DNA from 2 places in the Enterococcus sp. DIV0840 genome. Region 1 is predicted to be linked to the other one. Evidence: riboswitches for the same ligand, from Rfam matches in the RefSeq annotation. Region 1 holds a riboswitch; the other holds the start of a gene.
The links. A riboswitch is a leader RNA that binds a small molecule or an ion and turns the genes downstream of it on or off. The one in region 1 is predicted to bind thiamine pyrophosphate.
Positions count from the first base shown of each region.

Region 2: linked by a shared signal. The riboswitch ahead of thiT (energy-coupled thiamine transporter ThiT) and the one ahead of tenA (thiaminase II) in region 1 are both predicted to bind thiamine pyrophosphate.

Region 1 covers NZ_CP172876.1:2,307,383-2,315,257, reverse strand. The annotation lists gene IGL98_RS11020 (lysylphosphatidylglycerol synthase transmembrane domain-containing protein) at 1-347, shown strand, start outside; gene IGL98_RS11015 (catalase) at 480-1,925, shown strand; TPP riboswitch at 1,971-2,070, shown strand; gene tenA (thiaminase II) at 2,169-2,840, shown strand; gene thiM (hydroxyethylthiazole kinase) at 2,833-3,645, shown strand; gene thiD (bifunctional hydroxymethylpyrimidine kinase/phosphomethylpyrimidine kinase) at 3,638-4,459, shown strand; gene thiE (thiamine phosphate synthase) at 4,446-5,084, shown strand; gene IGL98_RS10990 (GntR family transcriptional regulator) at 5,243-5,605, shown strand; gene IGL98_RS10985 (ATP-binding cassette domain-containing protein) at 5,608-6,306, shown strand; gene IGL98_RS10980 (hypothetical protein) at 6,303-7,004, shown strand; gene IGL98_RS10975 (hypothetical protein) at 7,005-7,736, shown strand; gene IGL98_RS10970 (ABC transporter ATP-binding protein) at 7,740-7,875, shown strand, end outside.
Region 2 covers NZ_CP172876.1:1,498,665-1,506,539, forward strand. The annotation lists gene IGL98_RS07085 (glucosaminidase domain-containing protein) at 1-47, shown strand, start outside; gene IGL98_RS07090 (helix-turn-helix domain-containing protein) at 110-1,618, opposite strand; TPP riboswitch at 1,849-1,946, shown strand; gene thiT (energy-coupled thiamine transporter ThiT) at 2,000-2,602, shown strand; gene IGL98_RS07100 (sigma-70 family RNA polymerase sigma factor) at 2,737-3,276, shown strand; gene IGL98_RS07105 (hypothetical protein) at 3,269-4,183, shown strand; gene IGL98_RS07110 (VOC family protein) at 4,566-4,964, opposite strand; gene IGL98_RS07115 (glycoside hydrolase family 3 N-terminal domain-containing protein) at 5,159-6,355, shown strand; gene IGL98_RS07120 (MurR/RpiR family transcriptional regulator) at 6,414-7,265, opposite strand; gene IGL98_RS07125 (Cof-type HAD-IIB family hydrolase) at 7,375-7,875, opposite strand, start outside.

The DNA.
Region 1 (7,875 bases):
TAGCGAAGTTACTTTTTTGGTATGTGATTCCATATGTTGTATTGGTTGAGAATCATCCAAATATTGATTTTCTTTTAGTTCTTTCCTTTACCAGTTTTTCAGTTATCTTGTCTGGTGTATTTCCAACACCAGCAGGAATTGGTCCGTTTGAATTTGTTTATTTATTACTCTTTAAACCTTTAGTGGGAACTGTTGATGCAGTATCATCTTTATTATTGTACCGCTTTGGCAGCTTTGTTTTACCATTTTTGATTGGGTTTGTTTATGTCTTGATTCAAAAAAGACGAGAGATAAAATTAGGACTTCATGCTGTTAGGAAAGAGAAAAAAGAAGTCACGGATGAGTAAAGATGAAAAGCGTTAACTAAAAAGGGCCGAACGAAACAGAGATAGTTTCGTTCGGCTCTTTTATATTTGAATAATCGCTTTATTAGAGTTACTATTGATAAGTAAAGAATATATTTATGGGAAGGTGAAAATATGAGTAAAAAAATTACCACAAGTGAAGGGCAACCCGTAGCGAATAATCAACACTCGCAAACAGCTGGAAAAAGAGGGCCAGTATTGATTCAAGATATTCATCTTTTGGAAAAGTTAGCTCATTTTAATCGCGAAAGAATTCCTGAAAGAGTGGTTCATGCTAAAGGCGCTGGTGCTTTTGGCGAGTTTGAGCTGACTAATGACATGAGTAACTATACAAAAGCTGGACTTTTTAATGAAGTAGGGAAAAAGACGAGAGTAGCGATTCGCTTTTCCCAAGTAGCTGGTGAATCGGGGTATATCGACACATACCGTGATGTCAGAGGGTTTGCAGTCAAATTCTACACAGAAGAAGGAAATTATGATATTGTCGGCAATAATACGCCGGTATTTTTTGTCAATGATGCGTTAAAGTTTCCTGATTTTATTCATTCTCAAAAGCGTGATCCAAAAACACATTTACGTGATCCCTATATGCAATGGGATTTTTGGTCTCATTCACCTGAATCTGTCCATCAAGTAACGATTTTAATGGCAGATCGAGGGATTCCTGCAAGTTATCGTACGATGCATGGATATGGCAGTCACACCTTTAAATGGGTCAATAATCAAGGAGAAGTTTTTTGGGTGAAGTATCATTTTAGAACAAATCAAGGTGTAAAAAATCTAACAGATGATGTTGCTGCACAGATTGCTTCTGAAAACACGGATTATCTAATGGATGAATTATTTCAGGCAATTGAAACAGGCGATTTTCCTTCATGGACACTTTGTGTACAAATCATTCCATATGAAGAAGGTTTGAACTACAAATATGATTTATTTGATGTAACCAAAGTCGTTTCACAAAAAGATTATCCATTGATCGAAGTTGGCAAAATGACATTGAATGAAAATCCTCAAAACTATTTTACAGATGTGGAAGAAATTGCATTTTCACCAGCTAACTTGGTACCGGGGATCGAAGTATCACCAGATAAGTTACTACAAGGAAGACTATTTGCCTATAAGGATGCAGCGCGCTATCGTTTAGGTGTTAATTATGATCAGCTACCTGTCAATAAACCAATCAATGAAGTTAGGAATTATGAACGAGATGGATTCATGCAAGGGAATAACCTTGGTGGGGCAGTTAATTATGAACCAAATAGTCAAGGTGGACCAGTCCAAGACGAATCAGCCGCGATTACGCCATTTGATGTAGAAGGGCAGGCAGGAACTTATGAGTATGGTCCAAATCATTATTCTCAAGCGGGTGATCTTTATCGTTTGATTCCAGAAGCTGAAAAAGAACGTTTAGTCCAAACTATCAAAAATAACTTAGGTCAGGTGGATAATCGAGAAATTCAGATTTTAGCAATCAAACAATTTTATCAAGCCGATCAAGACTATGGGTCAAGAGTCGCTGAAGCTTTGAATATTCCAATTGAAGAAATTCAGCTGTAAAAATTGTTTAAACCAGTCACTAATAAAATAGTATGCTATACTTTAGATAAGTACTAGGGGAGTCATTTTGACTGAGATGTTCGTTTGAACGGACCCTTTGAACCTGTGAGTTTATACTCGCGTAGGGAAGTAGTCTGAGAAATAGAATACAACGACTTAACTCTATGAAATGGTTCTTTGTCATTTTATAGAGTTTTTTTCTGTTTTTTTAAGATTCTTCTCAAAAAATCGAGGAGGAATTGTATGACATTTACCGAAGAAGCAAGGAAATCTGTCGATAAAATTTGGCAGGAAAGTAAAGAACATCCGTTTATTTTAGAGTTAAAAGCAGGAACCTTAGCTCCAGAAATTTTTCGTTATTATTTGATCCAAGATCGTTATTATTTGGAACAATTTAGCCAAATACACTTGAAAGCTGCAGCTTTAACAATGAATAAAGAGATTGAGGCTTGTTTTCTAGAAGGCGTTAAAAGTTTGGAAGCAGCAGAAATTTCGGTTAGAAAGACATTTTTCAAAGACCTGAACGTGACAGAAGAGGAAATTGATCACACACCAATTGCACCTTCTGCTTATCAATACACCTCTCACATGTATCGAGAGATCGGAACTAAAAGTCTAGCTAGAACAGCTGCGGCTTTATTGCCATGTTACTGGTTGTATCAAGAAATTGGTGAAGAACTAATTTATAGCGGCTCCCCAGATCCTTTATATCAACGCTGGATCGAAACCTATGATAGTGAAGGTTACCGGGAATCTGTCATTCGGCAAAGACATTTGACTGATTATCTTGCAGAACAAGTTTCGACCGAAGAACGATCACTTATGAAGCAAGCATTTATTATCAGTAGTTATGAAGAATTAAACTTTTGGGAAATGGCTTATACGAAACAAAAATGGGGGCTAAAACATGATTAATTATCAATTGATCGATGAACTGCGTTTAAAAAATCCGCTTGTTCATACTATTACTAATATTGTTGTAGCGAATGATTCTGCTAATGGTTTACTAGCGATCGGTGCATCGCCGTTTATGTCAAGTACAATTGCTGAAATGGAAGAAGTAGCTGCGATTGCGGATGTTGTTGTTTTAAATATGGGGACCTTGAATGATGAACAATTAACAGCGATGATCATAGCTGGTAAAAAAGCGAATGAACTGGGGAAACCCGTTGTTTTAGATCCTGTAGGCGTGGGCGCAACACTTTATCGTAAACAAGCAGTTGCAGAATTATTGAATCAAGTCAAGCCAACGTTGATTCGGGGAAACGCTGGAGAAATCGCTGCATTAAGTGGAACTGCTTGGGCTGCTAAAGGGGTAGATGCTGGAGAAGGCTCAGCGGATGTCAAAAAACTAGCCGAAAAACTAGCGCTAGATACAAACTGTTTTATTGCAGTTAGCGGAGCAACCGATGTGATCACAGATGGGAAGCAAACTTATCTTGTAAAAAATGGAACCCCTTATTTTACCAAGATGACAGGTGCGGGTTGCCTACATGGCTGTGTTTGTGGTGCTTTCTTGGCCGTTGATGAGGAATGCTCTTTAGAAAGCGTAGTTTTTGCAAGTACACTTTATGCATTAGCAGGGGAAATTGTCGGAGAACAGTTAACCAGTGTTTCAGTTGGTTCATTTAGAACTTATTTACTAGATCAATTATCTGGATTAGAGAGTAGGTTAGTACAAGAAAAAGCTAGAGTAGAAAGGGTTGATACAAATGAATGAAACAATTCAAGCCTTAACGATTGCCGGATTTGATAGCGGTGGCGGGGCAGGGATGCAAGCTGATTTAAAAACATTTCAAGAACGTTCTGTGTTTGGTACCTCTGTTTTGACGGCTTTGCCTATCCAAAATACGCAAGGGGTAAAAAATGTGTACGATATTCCCTTGGAAGCGATTCAAGATCAGTTAGAGGTTGTCAAAGAAGATTTTAAAATTTCAGCTGTCAAAACCGGTATGTTATTTACTACGGAAATCATTTATCTCGTTTCAACATTTTTAAAAACAAGCGATTTTGGTCCATTGGTCATAGATCCTGTGATGATCGCTAAAAGTGGCCAAGCCTTATTAAAAGATTCTGCTGTCAAATCGTTGATTGAAGATTTATTGCCGCAAGCATTTGTTGTTACACCGAATATTCCAGAAGCAGAGGTCATTAGTAACATGACAATCACAACCAAAGAAGAAATGCTTATAGTAGCAAAAAATATTCAATTATTGGGTGTCAAAAATGTTGTCATAAAAGGCGGTCATTATCTTGAGAAGACACAATCGTCTGATTTATTGTTACTTGAAGATGGCCAAATAGAATGGTTATCCGCACCGAGAATCAATACTAAAAATACTCATGGCACAGGTTGTACATTTTCAGCATGTATTACAGCTGAATTAGCCAAAGGACAATCGGTAAGAGCAGCTGTCCATACGGCAAAAGAATTTATTCAGGCAGCAATTGCTGACGGAATTCAAGTTGGTTTGGGAAATGGACCGACAAATCATTGGGCGTATAGAAAGGTAGAGCGCAATGGGAGACATTAAAGAAATGCTTTCAGTCTATTTTATTGCAGGAACCCAAGATATCGCAAATGGAGATTTACCAAACGTTTTGGAGGAAGCTTTAAAGGCAGGAGTTACGTGTTTTCAATATCGTGAAAAAGGCAGAGGGTGTTTGGTGCAACCGGAGGCTAAAAAGAAGATGGCAAAAACTTGTCAGCAACTATGTAGACAATATCGGGTTCCATTTTTGATCAATGATGATGTTGTTTTGGCCTTAGAAATTGACGCTGATGGGATTCATGTTGGACAAAAAGACCAAGCAATTGAAGAGGTTTTATCACTATTTTCAGATAAAATCGTTGGCTTATCTTGTCATGATGAAAGAGAAGTTCTAGTAGCGAATGAACTGGGGAAAATTTCTTATTACGGCATCGGACCAGTTTACGGTACGATATCTAAAGAGGATGCTGAACAGCCGATTGGTTTGGTGAGACTGCAAGAATTAGCGGAAAAAGCGCATAAACCAGTTGTCGCAATAGGTGGGATCAATACGGAAAATGCTCAAAGTGTGTTAACTGCAAATGTTGATGGTGTCTCAGTGATCTCTGCAATCACACAGGCAAAAGATATTTCAGAAGCCGTTAAACAATTAAAGCAAGAGCGTTGATTGGTTAAAATAAGAGCGTGTAAAATCATTCATAATGATTTTATACGTTTTTTTATTTAGTTTCTATGTTGATCAAAAAAATATTGAACTTTTTTTACAACTAGTGTACTATTTAACTAGAACACTAGTGAAGGTTAAAATCAATTGGAGGTAAAGTCATGGATTTCCATACAGATCGGCCAATTTATTTACAAATTATGGACTTTATCATTCAGCAAATCATTTCTGGAAAGCTTGAGCCAGGAGATAAAGTTAAAGCTGTAAGAGAGATGGCGGTCGAATTAGCTACAAATCCAAATACGGTTCAACGTGCTTTACAAGAATTAGAGCGTGAAGATATTTTATTTTCAAAACGTGGATTGGGCCGCTTTGTAACAGAAGATATTGAAAAAATCAGCGACTTACAACATCAAGCAGTTGGACAAGTAATTGAAAATTTTTTAGCTGAAATGAAAAAAATGGGTTGGGCACAAGAAGAAGCGAAAGTTTTGCTGGAAGCGTATATCGAAAGGGAGAAATAATAATGATGGATTTAGTGAAGGTTGAACAATTGAGTTATCGCAAAGGAATGAAGCAAATTTTTAATGCGTTGAATTTTTCTGTTTCATCGGGGAAAATCATTGCGTTGATCGGCGAAAATGGTTCAGGAAAAACAACGATCATGCGCCTGCTTTCTGGTCTGGCTTTAAATTGGAAAGGGCAGATTTTGATTGATGGGAATAAAGTTGGGACAAAAACAAAATCATTTGTAGCCTATCTTGAAGATCAAAATAATTTTCAGCCGAATCAACAATTAGAAGAAGTTATCTCATTTTATGCGCGTTTTTATCCAGATTTCGATAAACGAAGGGCGTATGAATTATTGCGTTTTATGAATTTAAGTGAGTCAGAAAAACTAAGAAACCTATCTAAAGGAAACGCTGAAAAATTTGCTTTGAGTATGACTTTGGCTAGAAGAGCAAAATTATATTTATTAGATGAACCATTGAGCGGGGTAGATTTGTTATCAAGAGAAAAAATCATTCAATCATTGTTACAGTGGTTTGACGAAGAAAGTACGATCATCATCACCACACATCAATTAAGGGAAATTGAAACGATTATTGATGAAGTATTATTTTTACGTGATGGACAGATCATTCTGCATGAATCGCTGGAAACGATCAAAGAAGTCAAACACAAGGATTTAGAAGATTTATATCGTGAGGTGTATGAGATATGATCAAGCTATTTCGTCTATTTTTTTCAAAGTCACTTTTCTTGGCCTATAGTGGTTCTTTGATCATTACATGTTTATTAGGGCTTGCAAATGTGTATAGCAAAAGTCAGCAATCAGCTTTTACAAGCAATGGAATAGTATTCATTTCGATTTTCTTTTATTTTATTCTCTTTTTTGTATTAGAGTCGAATCGTATGTATCAATTTTTTCGAACGACAAATTTTCGTTTGCTACCAATCAGTACAGGAAAAATGTATCTTTATAATTTGATTTTCAGTGGAATCGTAGGGTTTTGCTTTTTTATAGGAAATATGATTGTAGGCGTGATCATGAACAACGTGATCATAAACATCCCTTTCCAAATAGATGCAACTTGGATTGAAATAGCAGCAGCAGCTTTGGATATCATAGTGCTATTTTTAACCGTTCAAGTAGTTGTTTATGGTTTGGCAGTGGCTAGGCAATTCGTCCAAAAAAAATATCAATGGATCATTAGAGTTAGTTTATTCATTGTTCTATCAATGTTGCTTGATCATCTACCGGAATTTAGTTTAGATATATTAAAAGGAAGTTTATTCAATTATCTAGGGCTGGAATCTGTGATATATTTTGGCGTGACTATTCAAATAGTCGTAGTTTGTATCTATGCCAAGCTTAGTGTTTGGATCATTGATCGATATGTGGAAGCAGGTGATCAATAAATGTGGCTGTTGTGGAATGAGTATAGGAAAGAAAGTTATCAGTTTTGGTTAGCTAGTATTATTTCTTTCTTATTTCTTAGCGGTTTTTTGATCTATAAATTAGGAATTCAGAAACTGCATGTTGGGGGGATACCTCAGGTTGTTTTAGTTGCGGTCTTTTTCTTCTTGTTTACTCATTTTATTTGGGAGATGTATCGGCAAATCAAAATTTGGAAAAAAAGTCAGTACCGTTTATTGCCAATTAGTGAGGCTAAATTTTATTTGAGTAACATCTTGTTTAGTTGGCTTACAACGACTATTTTCATGTTTTGCTACTATTTGTGTTTAGTCGGGTTAGTTTTTCTTTTAGATAAACAAGTGAATATGGCGAATTTTCAAGAGTACTGGAAACACCTCTTAGTTGCTAGTTACTTTTTCTTATCGACATCTATTTACTTACAGTTGGTGTATTTATTGAGTAGCTTTATCAGTGCAAAAGCGCCGATCAGATTACAAAGGATTTTAAAGTATTTCCTTTTCCTTCTTTTGTTTTCTGCTGAAATCACGTTTAGTGAGCAACTATTGAATGGCTACAGAAAGATTGCATTTATCAATAGTCATCAGTTTAAAATCACCGTGGGTCACATTCCCTTTTATCTAGGAGATTTACTAGTTGATTTATTATTACTAGTGGCAAGCAGTGCCGTCAGCATTTTCATTTTGAAGAAATATATCGAAGCAGAAAGAAGGTAAAACATGGAAAATAAGCAAGTATTAGAAGTAGAAAATATTTCAAAACGTGTAGGCAAAAAAACGATCATCATAGATGCGTCATTTACGGTTAAAAATGGAAAAGTCACTGGGTTATTAGGACCTAATGGCGCTGGTAAAA
Region 2 (7,875 bases), 810 kb from region 1:
TTGATTCAGAAACAGCAGCACAATTGGTTTATATAACACCTAAATAATCAAAGGAAGCAGATAAGAGAAAAGCAAAAACTACTTTTCCCTTATCTGCTTCTTTTTTATACTATGACACTTGACTTTTTAATTGTGCTACTAACTTGAGTTTTCTTTCAATTTCGATAAAGTCTCTTAACTTGATCGGAAAATCAAACAGATGAACTTTATAAGTAAACCGCTGCTCTTCTTCAATGATATTGGGAATATTTGTGAGCACGATGTCTGATTGTTGCAATACCTGATCTTTTAAAAATGTAATATTGAAATCATGTTTGAATCGATCACTTATTTTAGTGATGATCGTTTGTTTCACAAAGAAAGGCAAATCGCTGTCTAGAAAAATTCTGATCGGTGGTTCATAATAATTTAGTGGTGAAATCGAAGAGAACAAAAGAATATACTTTTGAGCTAGAAATTCATGTGATAAAAAGAGTGCACTACCACTTTCTTCATGTAACTCTTTAATAAAACAATTGAGCTTTTCTTTCAATGCAGGATAGTCATAATCAGCCTCATCCATAATTTGATGACCATCTATATCAACTTGAAGTTGATTAAAGACTTTACAGAAAAGGTGAGCGCAAAAACTAGTTAAGAAAAAACGTTCACGCAACTCTTCTGGAATGGGCATCAATTTCTCGTGGAATCGTTTAACAAATAAGTGAGTTGCTTGGAAAATATCTGATTGGCATTTTTCATGATAATCAAAAACTCGTTGTTTCAATTCCTCGGATTCAAATACTTTGATTTTCATTTGCAGAAGTAAAACATAAAAGCACATTTCCGATTCAACATGAATATGGTAAACGTCCACTAAATCAGTCATCACAGGTAATGTTTGCATCAATGCAGGAAGATTAACATAATTTTTCCATTCAGGATCAAGATCGATCACATGATTTTTTCTAAAACGCATCAAGTTGATTGCTAACATATAAGCCATTTGTTTTCTTTGAATATTTGAAAACTTTAACTTGAAGGCCTCAGAAAAATTGTCAACGGATTGATAGGCCTTTAGTTGGTCGATAGAATCAAATGGCCAAATGACACCTTTAAAGGTTACCCAGCCAATAATATAACTAATGATACGAATATTTTTTTCTTCACCCACAATTTGGAAAGAACTACGAGATAAAGATAAATTATATAAATCCAAAAATACAGTGATCTTTTTTAAGCTTTTTCGGATAGCATTTTCACTAACAAAGTAAGTCATGGCGTATTTTTTTACAGAATAGAATTCTTCAAACATAATCTTTTTCAAAATCTGTATGGTTTCATCTGTTTCCAAAATGTATGTTTTAAACTCTATATAATTACTACCAGAATCTGTTTCTAGCTGAACCCCATTATATTTTTCATAGTTTAATTGAATATAACTATCTTTTACCTCATTATACTCAGCAACCGTATCTTCTAATTGGTGAATATAGCGCTGGATCGTCCGTTCTACAACGTTTAAACGCAAACTTAACTCATTGACACTATACCAACGATGACTTTCAGAAATGATTTCTAATAATTTTAACATGATCTTGTTCTGATCTTCTAGTAAATCAAATATATCTTCTTCCAAAATGGATAACCTCCCAATCAAAAAAAATTAAGTGATAGATATTATCAATGTACCACCTTTTAAAAGAAAAGTGTAATCTTATCTTCTGCGATAAGAGGAATGAATTTTTGCAAGTTATGTCTAGTTATTTTAGACGGAAGAGTGGGCACTTGTTTCTTTACTTTTCAATGACACAATGGTAATCTATTATTGTTATCGTTGCAGAGGGTAACAACTAAAATTAAATAGAACCCATCACAAAGGGGAGCCATGGCTGAGAATGAGTAACAACTCTAAACCCTTGAACCTGTTCGTTAGTACGAGCGTAGGAATTGTGATGGAGTAAATAAATACGTTTACTCCTCCTTTGTGAATTGGTCGTTCTAAAAGGAGGAGTTTTTTATGCAAAGAACATCAGAGTTACGCGTTTGGATCGAAGGGACGATCGTTGCGGCCATTGCAATGGTCTTATCCTTTATTCCGACAAACATTGGGAGTAGTTTTTCAATTTCACTGGGGATGATTCCAGTCACTCTTTTCGCTTTACGAAGAGGGGCCAAAGCAGGATTCTTTTCTGCATTTATCTGGGGATTGTTGCATTTTCCAACGGCGCAAGTGTATTATTTGATGCCTGTTCAAGTGATTATTGAATATATTTTAGCTTTTGGCTTTGCAGGGTTTGCGGGTGTTTATAGTGGTAAACTGCAACAGGCTATCAAAAATAAAGAGTATATGAAGAGTAGTCGGATTATTATTTATGCTTCTTTTTTCGGCACGCTTATGCGTTATTTCTGGCATTTTATTGCAGGCGTTGTATTTTGGGGAAGCTTTGCGCTTTGGGGCATGAATCCTTGGCTATTCTCCTTTGTGATGAATGGCTTGAGTGGGATCGCTACAGCAATAGCAACCTCTGTTGTGTTGTTGTTACTCCTTAAAATCAATCCAACTTTATTTATTCCTACTAACGTGTCACGAATGAGCCAACAGGATAATGGTGTTGAATAATACAATTCTGATGTAGAAATAGTTAAGAGCTAAAACATACACGTTTTAGCTCTTTTTTTGTTTTACGAATAAAAAATATTTTGTTGAAACCCACAGGTAATTTTTTTACACTATTAGGGTGAAGAGGTGAGGAAATGGGGAAGTTTAGCTATTCAGAACGTTCATTGATCAAAAAAGCAATCAAAGGAGACACAAATGCATTAGGGAAAATTTTACGTAAAAATCATGAGTACATGTATAAAATGGCCTACATCTATATAGGCAATAAAGAAGATGCTCTGGATATTATGCAAGAAGCGACGATTCAAGCTATGAAATCGATTCATACACTGAAAGAACCTAGCTATTTTTTAACTTGGTTTTGTAAGATTATGGCAAGACTAGCAAGTAAAGTGATCAATCAAAAGATCAAAATCCGTGAGTTGCAGAACAATCCAGAATTTGAAGAACCAACCGATTTATCTAAAAACAAGAATCAAGCCATGGATGTACTAGAAGCTGTAACATCATTAGAAGATAAATACCGCTTGATTTTGCAGTTATTTTATTACCAAGATTTTTCAGTTAAGGAAATCAGCGAACTCTTAAACATGCCGGAAGGAACAGTTAAAACGAATTTAAAACGAGGACGTGACGCACTAAAAAAAGCCTTAGGGGAGGATTATTATGTCTGATAACGAGAAAAAAATTTTACAAAAAGCAATGAAACAAATCGAAGTGCCAGAAGAAGCACTTACAGCATTAGAGATAGGATCTGGTCAAAGAAAAAATAGAGTCCGTAACTTTCGCTATAAATCGGGAGAAATCATTTTATCTAGTATAGTGATCATTGCTTTTATTTTCGTTGGCACCGTAATGTGGACGAAAGCGAAAGAAACTAACAATAAACCAAGCACTTCAGCCTCTACTGCAACTGAAAGAAAAAAAGAAACGCCAGCGAATATTTTACAGTCAACTAAATACTGGAAAGTTCAAAATGAAGAGGATTATTACAGTTTTGGCAATGACAAGGTGCGAATAATAGAACATTATTTTTCACTTTTCACGACGAACTATACCTTTAAAGGGGATCAATTGGATATTATATATGATAGCTTTAATGAAGCCGACGATCCGATAGAAAAAATTCATTCTTATCAAGTAAAGAAAAATGGCAATAACTTAGTATTGGAACCCAAACTTGCTGAGGACAAACGCCTTATTTTAGAACCACACAATGAAGAAATTTTTCCATATTCAGAAGAAAAAATCAAGCAACTTAAACCAGCTGTTGATCCGGATTTAACAAAATATGCTTCTTGGACATCGTCGATCAAGGGCAATCGTCAAAATAGTACGCTAATGTTTGATGGATTTCTTATGAAAGAACGTATTGATGGGGAAGAAGACTGGGTGACTTGGACCTATGAAATTGAGGGGAATCATTTGGTAGTGAATTATGGTGGTTATACGGTAAGTCATGATATGTATTGGGATGGTGATACTATTATTTTATGGCAGGTATCTAATTCACTTCAAAAATCAGATGATAAGGAAGAATATAAAGAAGAAATTGTTACGATTCTTCAGCCGAATAAATAGTTTTTTGAAATCCGATTTGATTTTGCAAACATTATTATCTGTAGTAGTAAATAATAGCTGGTATATTAAAACTGAAAGAGATACCAAGATGATTTAATTGAGTCATGTTCTGAGGAAATAAAAAAGGTGTTTTACTCTTAACAAAAATAGTAGTTGAATAAACAATAGCAGAACCAATCACTAAATTTAGTGGTTGGTTTTTTATGAGTTACAAGTTTACGAAGTTTTACTAGTTTATAAAATTTTATTTTTTAATCTACCCCAACATAAGAAGAACAAAATATGGCGGAAAAGCATGTGCCATAAAAATCACTTTCCGCTTTTTTACAAAGAAAGACCACCAGCTAATTTAACTGATGGTTTTCAACTAATAATCTTTAATTTACATCTTCATCCAATTTGGTTCCAAAGTATTACCATCTGGATCTTGCACTTCAAGTCCAAACATCATATCCTCAGGAATCCCCATATCCACTTTATAAAAATCGCCGCCATTTGCTTTGGCTGTCTCGCCAAATTTCTTCACAGCATCAGCACTTTCCATACTAAATGCAACCAAAACACCGCTAGTTGTTTTCGCATCTGCAATTTTTTTATCTTTAATAAATTTACTATAGAAGTTATGATTTAATAACATGATCCAAAAATTATCATCCCAAACCATTGAACTTGTTTCTTCATTAGAAAAATCCACGTTTTGCTTAAAACCTAACTTTTCATAAAACTCAGTAGAACGCTTTACATCAGTAACTGGGAAATTTACAAAAACCATTGTTGACATAAAAATCCAACCTTCTCTCTTTTTTTTGTATTTATTACGCTTAGAGCATCTCATGCGCACGTTTTTTTGTCAAAGATATAAGACGCAATCAGGTGAAAAAATTGACTGTTGCAATAGAACCTCATTATAATATAATCACACTGATAAAGATCAGCGAAGTGAGGCAAGGAGGAAGTACAATTAATAACAAGACGATGATAACGAGTGCAGTTACAATTTTGCTGCTGATTTTTGGTATTAGTTTTAGCATTATGTGGTTCGTGAACAAAAACAATGATACTGCACAAACAAAAAGAACGGAAGAAACGAAGCAATCAAGTACAGAAGTGGTAGAGGAAAGTCAGACCGCACAAAGCAATCAGGACACTTCTTTAAAGGGTCAAGAAAAGAAAATCAAAGACTTAATTGCATCAATGAGTTTGGAAGAAAAAGTTGGACAGCTCTTTCTAGCACGAGTACCTATTGAAGCGCAGCAAGAGAGCATTCAGGAGTATCACTTAGGTGGCTATCTGTTATTTGGACGTGATATCGAAACTGCAACACCAGATTCATTGAAGGAAAAAATTTCCTCTTATCAAAAAGTAAGCAAGATTCCACTTTTTATTGCTTCAGATGAAGAGGGCGGAACGGTTTCGCGTTTAAGTGGTGGAAATGGTTTAGTATCAGAACCATTTAAATCACCTATGGAAATTTATCAAGAAGCTGGATTGACAGGGATTCGTTCTGATATTCAAAAAAAATCAGAAGTGCTTCACTCATATGGTATTCACGGCGGCTTATTTCCAGATGCTGACGTTGCAACTGATCCAGAAGCGTTTATCTACGATCGGACACTAGGATTAGACGCTGAAAAAACGAGTGAATATGTCAAGGCAAGTGTAGAGGAATTAAAGAAACAAAAGATCGCTTCAACATTAAAACATTTTCCGGGATATGGGGATAATCGTGATTCCCATGTCGAAATCGTCTATGATACGAGGGACCTTGAGACGTTACGCAGTAATGATTTTTTACCGTTTAAAGCTGGAATTACAGCGGGTACAGACAGCATCATGGTTTCTCATAATATTGTGACCAGTATTGATGATACGATGCCAGCATCGATTTCTCAACCTGTGCATGATTTGTTACGCAACGAGTTAGGTTTTCAAGGTGTGATTATGACTGATGACATGGATATGGCAGGATTAGCTGATTTTATCTCTCAAGAAGAGGCAGGACTCGCTGCATTGAAAGCGGGGAATGATCTGATTCTATCTTCTTCATTTCAAGAGCAGATTCCTTATGTTTTACAAGGAATCGAGCAAGGGACTTATTCAGAAGAAGCGTTGAATCAATCCGTTTATCGTGTGTTAAAGATGAAAAGTGATTTAGGATTGTTGAAAAAATAATGAGAAAAAAACTGTTCAGCATTAATTAATGCTGAACAGTTTTTTGTAAACTAAGGAGTCAAACCAGTTTTGGATTCATTTTTTGATAATTATCCAATTTATAAGCCAAATTCCGATCATAATCTTGATTGAAAAAACTAAGATATAAACTATCAAAAATATACATCAACGACATCCTTGTTGAGAAGGATGATATTTTATTATAATGATTTTCCAGTGAAGAGAAGAGAAAAACACCATCCACTTTTTCATTTAGTAGAGGACTATTTTTTGAAGTAATCAACAAGATTTTACTATTATTTTGCTTTAGAATTTCCAGAATTCTTTTGACACTAGAACTGCGGCCACCATAAGAAACAACGATCGCTAAATGAGTGGGTGTACTATTTGCGGCAGATAGATTTTGCATATAATCATCGATCGGTACATTGATTTGCTTACCGATTTCCTGCATTTGAAACTGGAAATTTTGGGCAAAATAAATATTGGCAGATGTGGCATAAACATCGACAAATTCAGCGTTTTTAAGTAGCGCGCCATTTAAAGCCATTGAATCAAAATTATTTGTATCGATGGTTGATTGAACCGTTTGGTCATAAACCGTTTTTAACTTTTTAGTCATGGCGTAATGATTATCTTCAGCCGAAATAGGATAGTCGATGTCGATGATTTGTTCACTTGTATGTTCGTTTAAATAGCTAACCAAGGCGAATTTAAGATCATTTAAGCCATCTAGGTCCAATTTATTGATCAAACGATAAATTGTTGACATTGATACATAAGAATGGTCGGCAAGTTCTTTGGGAGAAAAACGAATAACTTTTTCTGGAAAATCAAGAATATAAGTAACGAGTGCTTCTTCACTTGTTGTAAGTTTATCTAAGTTTTTTAATTTGAGCATTAAATTCATCGCAGAAAACACCTTTCAGTCTGTTTCGTATAAATGAATTATAACTGATTATCACGTATTATGTGAGGAAAAAAATAGAGTAGGATTTTTTATCCCCACTCTATTTTTATTACAATATTTCAGATAACGCTTTGGCAATCCCATCTTCATTGTTTGATAAAGTGATTTTATCTGCAGCATTTTTTAACTCTTCAACAGCATTTCCCATCGCAACGCCCATTCCAGCATAATTGATCAAGGATAAATCATTGTGGCCATCACCAAAAGAAATAATATGTTCTTGATGGATGCCTAAAGGTTTGAGTGTTTGCTCCAAAGCGTTCGCTTTATCGATTCCTTGATCTGTAAATTCAAAATACATCGGTGCCGAGAACACACCACTAACAGATTGTTCAAAAGGAGCATAAATTTTCTGCCAGTTTTCTTGTAAATACTCAGGTTGAGCTGCGACAAGAATTTTATGCAATGGAAAATCAACAAAGGCAGCTAAATCTTCTTTTTCACATAATTGGAAGTTTCCGCCACGTGATTCGTATTCAATAATATTGAATAATCCATCGGAGAAGTCCAGATCCAACATCCCATCAAATACATTATTGACATACATATA